Labrys monachus: one gene and its partner. The protein of the gene in region 1 interacts with the protein of each later gene in a pairwise test. Links are inferred from orthologs where the notes say so. Each region holds a gene or a part of one and is shown in the gene's direction. Other genes may lie near its edges.

The links.
Region 2: the proteins of hfq (region 1) and rho interact in binary tests that used the Escherichia coli proteins (3 or more experiments, as listed by UniProt). The link is inferred for Labrys monachus from one-to-one orthologs.

The regions. Positions count from the first base shown.
Region 1 is NZ_JAUSVK010000001.1:4,029,782-4,034,018, reverse strand. The notes cover bases 684-3,539. They hold hfq (RNA chaperone Hfq), read left to right. Parts: upstream 684-1,910; coding sequence 1,911-2,168; downstream 2,169-3,539. Other genes in these bases: hflX (GTPase HflX), read left to right, coding at 2,215-3,539; J3R73_RS18400 (D-amino-acid transaminase), read left to right, coding at 819-1,679; J3R73_RS18405 (CYTH and CHAD domain-containing protein), read left to right, coding at 684-703. Outside these bases: more of J3R73_RS18405, read left to right, coding at 1-683; more of hflX, read left to right, coding at 3,540-3,612; J3R73_RS18385 (YMGG-like glycine zipper-containing protein), read right to left, coding at 3,664-3,963. UniProt on the Escherichia coli protein: RNA chaperone that binds small regulatory RNA (sRNAs) and mRNAs to facilitate mRNA translational regulation in response to envelope stress, environmental stress and changes in metabolite concentrations.
Region 2 is NZ_JAUSVK010000001.1:6,389,958-6,394,321, forward strand. The notes cover bases 528-3,510. They hold rho (transcription termination factor Rho), read left to right. Parts: upstream 528-1,377; coding sequence 1,378-2,643; downstream 2,644-3,510. Other genes in these bases: hemE (uroporphyrinogen decarboxylase), read left to right, coding at 528-648; hemJ (protoporphyrinogen oxidase HemJ), read left to right, coding at 712-1,152. Outside these bases: more of hemE, read left to right, coding at 1-527; J3R73_RS29135 (thioredoxin domain-containing protein), read right to left, coding at 3,517-4,364. UniProt on the Escherichia coli protein: Facilitates transcription termination by a mechanism that involves Rho binding to the nascent RNA, activation of Rho's RNA-dependent ATPase activity, and release of the mRNA from the DNA template.

The DNA.
Region 1 (4,237 bases):
CCAGCGCCTGGGCGGCGAGGCCAAATGGCTCGCTTCCGCGCTCGGCGCCGTGCGCAATTGGGACGTGCTGGTCACCGATACGGTTCCGCAGATCGAAGCCCATTGCGCCGACCGTGCGGCGTTCGATGCCCTGCGCCAAAGCGTCGAGCCCCATCGCCTTTCGGGCTATGCCGCGCTGCGCGAGCTGTTCGCCGGCCAGCGCTACAACCGCTTCCTTCTGATGCTCGGCCACACCATCGAGCGCCGGGTCTGGCGCAACGACATCGCCAGCGCTTCGCTCACCATCCTCGCGGAGACCGCCGACGGCTTCGCACGCCAGGCCCTCGATCGGCTGCACCGGCGGTCGCTGAAGGCCGGCTCCCATTTCAAGCGGCTGCAGCCCGTGGCCCAGCACGAGCTGCGCCTGGTGCTCAAGAAGCTGCGCTACACCGCCGAGTTCTTCCGCAATGTCTTCGAATCGGAAGACGATGCCCAGCGCTATCTCGCCCGCCTCGCCGCGCTGCAGCAGAGCCTCGGCGTCGCCAACGATACGGCCACTACCGGCGGGCTGCTTTCCGTGCTGGTGGACGGGGCGAGCAGTTTCGACCTCCACCGCGGCGCCGGACTGATCGCCGGCTGGCAGGCGCGTGACAGGCTGGCCGGATCCGGCAAGCTGCACAAGGTCTGGAAGCGCTTTGCGCAAGGCGAGCCTTTCTGGCAATAGGCGATTGCCAGCGCGCTGAAACTGCGGCACATCCCCGGCATGCAGGCGGGAACTCCCGCAGCCGAATGGAAGCGAACGGCCGGAATTTCGGAAGAGCCAGGATTTCAGGATAGCCATGAGCCGAATTGCCTATGTCAACGGGGTCTATGTGCCGCTTCGCGACGCCAGCGTGCATGTCGAGGATCGCGGCTTCCAGTTCGCCGACAGCGTCTACGAGGTCTGTGAGGTGCGCGACGGCGCGCTCGTGGACGAGACCCGCCATATGGGCCGGCTCAAGCGCTCGCTGTCGGAGTTGAGCATCCGCATGCCGATGGCCGAGAATGCCTTGAAAGTCGTCCTGCGGGAGACCCTTCGCCGCAACCGCGTCGTGAACGGCATGGTCTATTTCCAGGTCAGCCGCGGGGCCGCCAAGCGCGATTTCCTCTTTCCCTCTCCCGACACGCCGCCCACGCTGGTGGTGATCGCCCGTTCGCTCGACCGCGCCAAGGGCGATGCGGGGGCGGCCAGCGGCATCGCCGTCATCACATTGCCCGACAACCGCTGGGAGCGCGTCGATATCAAGTCCACGGGCCTGCTGCCGAACGTCCTCGCCAAACAGAAGGCCAGGCAGCAGGGCGCCAAGGAAGTATGGTTCTTCGACGAGCAGGGCTACGTCACCGAGGGCGGATCCAGCAATGCCTGGATCGTCACGGCGGAAAACACGCTGCTCACCCGGCCGGCGGAATCCGGCATCCTCCGCGGCATCACGCGGACCACGCTGATGGATCTGGCCAGGCGCGACAATATGGTGGTGACCGAAAGGGCCTTCACCGTGGCCGAAGCGAAAGCCGCCAAGGAGGCCTTCGTCACCTCGGCGACCAATGTCGTCATGCCCGTGGTGAAGATCGACGACACGGTGATCGGCGACGGCACGCCGGGCGCGCTTGCCCGGAAGCTGCGCGCTCATTTTCATTCAGTCGCCGAGCATTCGGTGTAAATGTATCTTTTTTCCGGTCACTGCCGTATTCACGCCGTTGTTTTGCTGCCTATCCATCGTGCAACGCCTATCAGGCGGAGCGCTGCGGAGCGACAGGTAAACTTTTGCTTGCGCTGAGCAGCAAGCATGTCGACTATATATGTTGGTTAGAAGGCCCGTGCTGCCGGCTTGAGCCGGTTGTATGTGCTGGATACGCGGGAAAACCGCGGTCAAAGGAGTTTCGGGGGTATTATGGCGGCTGAGCGCACCCAAAATCTACAGGACACGTTTCTCAACAATGTCCGCAAGAACAAGATCCCGCTCACGATCTTTCTGGTGAATGGCGTGAAACTGCAGGGCGTGGTGACCTGGTTTGACAATTTCTGCGTGCTTTTGCGCCGGGATGGTCATTCGCAGCTCGTCTATAAGCACGCGATTTCCACCATCATGCCGGGACACCCGGTCCAGCTCTTCGAGGGTGGTGAGATCGAGGGAGCGGACAAGCTCTGATTCTTGCCGTGAGGCGGCGGGACGCGTCCCGCCGGAAAGTCATCTTTTGACATCAAGCAATCCCAAAGACCCCGCGAATCGCATTGATGCGCATGAGCTGGAAGTCGCTTCCGGCACGCGGACCTATGTCGTCGCCCCCGTGCTGTCCCATCGCAGCGCGGAGAGCGGCCCTGCGCGCTCGCCCGAGGCCAAGCGCGAGGAGGCCGTAGGCCTGGCGGCCGCCATCGACCTCAACGTCGTCGGCTCGGTGGTGGTGACGCTCGCCGAGATCCGCCCGTCGACCTATCTCGGCAAGGGCAAGGTCGAGGAGATCAAGGCGATCGTCGAGGCCGAGGAGATCACGCTGGTGCTGATGGACTGCGCCCTTTCGCCGGTGCAGCAGCGCAATCTCGAAAAGGCGTGGGGCGCCAAGGTCATCGACCGCACCGGCCTGATCCTTGAAATCTTCGGCCGACGGGCGCGCACGAAGGAAGGCACGCTCCAGGTCGAACTCGCCCATCTCAACTACCAGAAGGGGCGGCTCGTCCGCTCCTGGACCCATCTCGAACGCCAGCGCGGCGGCGGCGGCTTTCTCGGCGGCCCTGGCGAAACGCAGATCGAGTCCGACCGGCGCCTGCTGCAGGACCGCATCGTCAAGCTCGAGCGTGAGCTGGAGCAGGTCAAGCGCACGCGCGCCCTCCACCGCGCCAGCCGCCGAAAGGTGCCCTATCCGATCGTGGCGCTCGTCGGCTACACCAATGCGGGCAAGTCGACCTTGTTCAACCGCCTGACGCGGGCGGAGGTCCTGGCCGAGGATATGCTGTTCGCGACGCTCGACCCGACGCTGCGCGCGCTGAAGCTGCCGCACGGCACCAAGGCCATCCTCTCCGATACCGTCGGTTTCATCTCGGAATTGCCGACCATGCTGGTCGCCGCCTTCCGCGCCACGCTCGAGGAGGTGCTGGAGGCCGATGTGATCCTGCATGTCCGCGACATCTCGCATGGGGATACCGAAGCGCAGGCCGCCGACGTGCAGAACATCCTGCAGGGCCTCGGCGTCGAGACGAATGCGGAGCGGGCCATCATCGAGGTGTGGAACAAGGTGGACCTCCTCGATGCGCCGGCCCGCGAAGCGCTTCTCACCGCGTCGCGCCGGGATGGCGACGGCAGGCCGGTCGTCGTCTCCGCCATTACGGGGGAGGGCGTCGACCACCTGCTGGAACGCGTGGAGGCGGCGGTCGCGGCCGGGCGGCTGACCCTGACCATCGATGTTCCGCCCGCCGACGGGGCAGGCCTCGCCTGGCTCCACGACAATTGCGACGTGCTCGAGCGGGAGACCGACGAGGAGGGCGTGACGCATGTCACGGTACGGGTGGCGCCCGCCCGGGCCGACCAGGTCCGGCGGCGGTTCGGGCTGACCGTGATCGGGCCGCCGGAGCCGGATTTCGTCAGAAAGATCGGCTGACCGCGCATCGGCGCCGCGTGATCGGCGATCGCGTTCGATCGCGACCGTCGGTCAATAGCCTGCGCAATATTCGCGCCCATAGGCATCCGCGCCCCAGCGGGAGCACTGGTCGGCGGCAGGAGCGGGACGAGGGGTCGTCGCCGCGCCGATGATCGCGCCGGTCGCCGCGCCGAGCGCCCCGCCGACAAGGGCGCCGGTGCCGGAGTCTCTCGAAACCATGCCGCCGATGAGGGCGCCGGCGGTGCCGCCGATGACGGCACCGCCGAGGGCGCGGTCGCCGGGGCTGGAACTGCATGCGGCAACGTTGAGCGTGATGGCGCCGATCAGCGCCGAGCCAAGCAATCTGTTCATCCGAGTACCCATACGCAACGATACTGATAGGGCGTGTTTACTGAAAATTAACTGTGTGTATAGATTGAGTCATAAGGATGGCAGCTCGCCTCAAAGTGCCGCCACAATGCTTAATACTAATTCTGATCTGCTCCAGAGCTCATTTGCGCCGGGGTAAAATCATGTTATACGTAGCGTTATGGAATATTATGCGTGGGAATTACCTCCGCTTCGACGGCGCGGTGCCCGCTTGAAAGAGGGTTAATCAGCCCGAGCACGATGGAAAAGCCCGCTA
Region 2 (4,364 bases), 2.4 Mb from region 1 along the record:
GGGCAATTGCCGCCGGCGGTGACGTTCCTGGGCTTTTGCGGCGGTCCCTGGACGGTCGCCACCTATATGATCGCCGGGCGGGGCGTCAAAGACCAGGTGCCGGCGCGGCTTGCCGCCTACCAGGATCCCGACTTCTTCGCGGCGCTGATCGACCGCCTCATCGAGGCCTCCATCGATTATCTCTGCGCCCAGATCGAGGCGGGTGTCGATGCCGTGCAGATCTTCGACAGCTGGGCAGGGATCCTGCCGCCGGACGAGTTCGAGCGGTGGGCGATCGAGCCGGCGAGGCGCATCGTCGAGGGCGTCCGGGCGCGCCATCCGCTCGCACGCATCATCGGATTTCCGCGCGGCGCCGGCTCGCTCTATGTCGATTATGCCCGCGCGGTCGATGTCGACGCCATCGGTCTCGACTGGTGCGTCGATCCGGCCTGGGCGGCGGCGAATGTGCAGACCCTCAAGCCGGTCCAGGGCAATCTCGATCCGCTCGCTCTCGTTGCTGGCGGCGATGCGCTCGACCGCGCCCTCGATCGTATTCTCGGCGCTTTTTCAGGCCAGCCATTCATCTTCAACCTCGGCCATGGCATCGTGCCGCAGACCCCGATCGCGCATGTCGAGCGGATGCTGGAGCGAATCAGGGCGCAAGCCTAATAGGCTGGGGGAGAGCCGCTTCCCGCCGGGGCGGCCTATCGGGTGCAAATTCGGGAGCGGGATATGAGCTACGGCAGCACGGGCTATGATTTGCTGAAGGCCGCCCATATCATCGCCGTGATCGCCTGGATGGCGGGCATGCTCTATTTGCCGAGGCTGTTCGTCTATCATGCCGAGGCGCAGAAGGGTTCGATCCAGAGCGAGACCTTCAAGGTGATGGAGCGGCGCCTGATGAAGGCGATCATCCTCCCCTCGATGATCTTCACTTGGCTTTTCGGGCTGTCGCTGGCCTATTTCTCGGGCTTCTACACGGCGCCCTGGCTGCACACCAAATTCCTGCTCGTCATCATTCTCTCGGGCGTGCACGGCTGGTTCTCCAAGCTGGTGAAGGATTTTGCCGCCGATCGCAATGTCAGGTCCGCCCGATTTTATCGGCTGATCAACGAGATTCCGACCGTGTTGATGATCCTGATCGTGATTCTGGTCGTGGTGAAGCCTTTTTAAGCGGCCGGGCGGCGGGAGCCGCTTGCCGCCGCTGCGGCCGGGCTGTATAAGACCGATCTCCTCCCATTGCAGGCTGGCGTCTTGAGGTTGTGGTTCGAGCCCGACCAAGGCGCCGACGCAAGGCTCCTCGTCTGGCGATCAAAAGACCTGCTTCTCTGAAATCTGTGATTCCGCGCCCGCTTTTTTGGCGCGCTGTGAAGTGAATCCCCCTCACAAGGACTCCCCATGCGGGAAATCAAACTTCAGGACCTCAAGTCCAAAACCCCTATGGAAATGCTTGCCTTCGCCGAAGAGCTCGAGGTGGAGAACGCCTCCTCGATGCGCAAGCAGGAATTGATGTTCGCCGTTCTCAAGCAGCTCGCCAGCCGCGAGGTCGAGATCGTCGGCGAGGGCGTCGTCGAAGTGCTGCAGGACGGCTTTGCCTTTCTCCGTTCGCCGGAAGCCAATTACCTGCCCGGCCCCGACGACATCTATGTCTCGCCCTCGCAGATCCGCAAATTCGGTTTGCGGACCGGCGACACGGTGGAAGGCAATATCCGCAGCCCGAAGGACGGCGAGCGTTATTTCGCGCTGCTCAAGGTCAATACGATCAACTTCGAGGACCCGGAAAAGACCAAGCACAAGATCAATTTCGACAATCTGACGCCGCTCTATCCCAATGAACGGTTGAAGCTCGAAGTCGGCGACCCGACGCGCAAGGACTATTCCTCCCGCGTCATCGACATCGTCGCGCCGATCGGCAAGGGACAGCGCGCCCTCATCGTCGCCCCGCCCCGCACGGGCAAGACGGTGCTGCTGCAGAACATCGCGCAGTCGATCACCGCCAATCACCCCGAATGCTATCTGATCGTGCTGCTGATCGACGAGCGTCCGGAAGAAGTGACGGACATGCAGCGCTCGGTGAAGGGCGAGGTGGTATCCTCGACCTTCGACGAACCGGCGGCCCGCCATGTGCAGGTCTCGGAGATGGTGATCGAGAAGGCCAAGCGCCTGGTCGAGCATGGCCGTGACGTCGTCATCCTCCTTGATTCGATCACCCGTCTCGGACGCGCCTACAACACGGTGGTGCCCTCCTCCGGCAAAGTGCTGACCGGCGGCGTCGACGCCAACGCCCTGCAGCGGCCGAAGCGCTTCTTCGGCGCGGCGCGCAATATCGAGGAAGGCGGATCGCTGACCATCATCGCGACCGCGCTGATCGAAACCGGCTCGCGCATGGACGAAGTGATCTTCGAAGAGTTCAAGGGAACCGGCAATTCGGAAATCATCTTGGACCGCAAGGTCTCGGACAAGCGCGTCTTCCCGGCGATCGACATCACCCGCTCGGGCACCCGCAAGGAAGAGCTGCTGGTGGCACCCGACATCCTCAAGAAGATGTATGTCCTGCGCCGCATCCTCAACCCGATGGGCACCGTGGACGCCATCGAGTTCCTGCTCGACAAGCTGCGGCAGACCAAGCAGAACGCCGACTTCTTCGATTCGATGAACACGTGATCCTCCGATTCGGCTCCGGAACGGAGCCGCTCCGGCTCGGAACAGGCCGAGCCGGACGGTCGCGGAAGGGGAATCGGTCTCCCGGCTCGGCACTCTCATTCTCGCCTGCTCTCCGGCGGGTCGTCGCTTGAGCAGGCGGCGAAGAAGCGGGACAGCACCCCCGGCCAACCTGGCCCGAGGCCTCGCAGCGGGCTTCACATCGTTTCCATCGAGTCTGGGCAGCGCGGGTACTTCCTGGCGCTGAGGCGGCTTCATCGCGCCGCGAAGCCGCATGTCCGGCCAAGCCCCGGCATACAACCTTTTCCTAATGAGCCTATTTGCGCACGGCCCTCAGACCGTGCCCTTCCCATCGCGCGGCCTAAGCCGGGCCGTTCCTCATCCTCACCCGGAGCGCTTGTGCAGGAAATGCGGAGCTCCCGCCAGCGGGGCAAAGGTGCGACTGGCGCCGCGTTTCGGTCGCCGGGCTGCGAGACGCCGGCCTCTCCATCCTGCCGCGACGCCGGGGTCCCCTCGCCCCGCTTTGCGGGGAGAGGATAGAGGTGAGGGGCGGCACGAAGGCTGAACCATGACGAGAGGAACGGCTTGGCCGCCGTCTCCCTCTTCCCGGTTGCGCCGGCCCTCATCCTCACGCGAGCATTTCTGCATGAGATGCGGAGTCCCCGCTTGTGGGGCGAAGGCTTGGCCGGCATTGCGTTTCGATCGGCGGGCCGTGAGACGCCGGCCTCTCCATCTCGTCGCGGAGCCGGCTGCGGGCAGCATGACGCTCCCGCTACGGCTCTCGGCTTGACAACCGCTCATGCGGCAATCACCGACGCAATGTTTCACATGAATCACGCGTCATCCGGTCGACAGCCTGATTCACATGAAACATTCTCAGCGCCGCATGGCGGCGAGGGTCGCTGCGAGATCGGCGGCGTTGCCAGCCGGCAGCGAGCAGCGTCCGTTGGTGCAGACGAAGGCGGCGGCACCGGGCGTGGCGGGGGCCGCCCTCACCGGATGGCTGGAGGGCAGATCGGCGATTGTCCGGATCCGCAAAATGATTCGGACCGGAAATGGTTGCGCCCGGGCTTTGGCCAGCAGCGCATCGGCGCCCGGGCCTTCGCCGACCACGATGACCTCCAGGCCGCCCAGCCTGAGATCCAGGGCATTCAGAAGCGAGCAATGGCCGAAGATATTGGCCGCGATCGACGGGGAAAGGCCGGCAAGAACCTCGTCGGCCCGCGTCAGCCAGCGCTCGTCGCCGGTGAGCGCGGCGAGCCGGACGAGGTCATCCGCCATCATGCCGTTGGCGTTGGGCACGGCGTCGTCCAGGGTCGACCGAGGCCGCACGATGAGGCCCGCCGCATCGCTTGCCGTCAGGAAATAGCCGCCGCCTTCGGAATCGCGGTAATCCCGCTCGACGGCATCCGCCCAGCCGAGGGCCCGCATGATGAAATCGCCTTCGGCGCCCGCCTCCGCAAGAGCGAGGGCGGCCCGGATCATGGCGGCGAGATCGGTGGCGAGGCCCGGCACCAGCAGGCGGCCGTCGCGCCAGGAATGGCCGAGGCTGTCGCCATGCGCCATGGATTCGGCGACGAAACGGAAGGCGTCGCGCCCGAGCTGCAGCCAGGCCGGCTCAGCGAAGACGACGGAGGCACGGGCGAGGGCGGCGATCATCAGGCCGTTCCAGTCGGCAAGGACCTTGTCGTCGCGGCCCGGCGGCACGCGGCGCGACCGCTCGG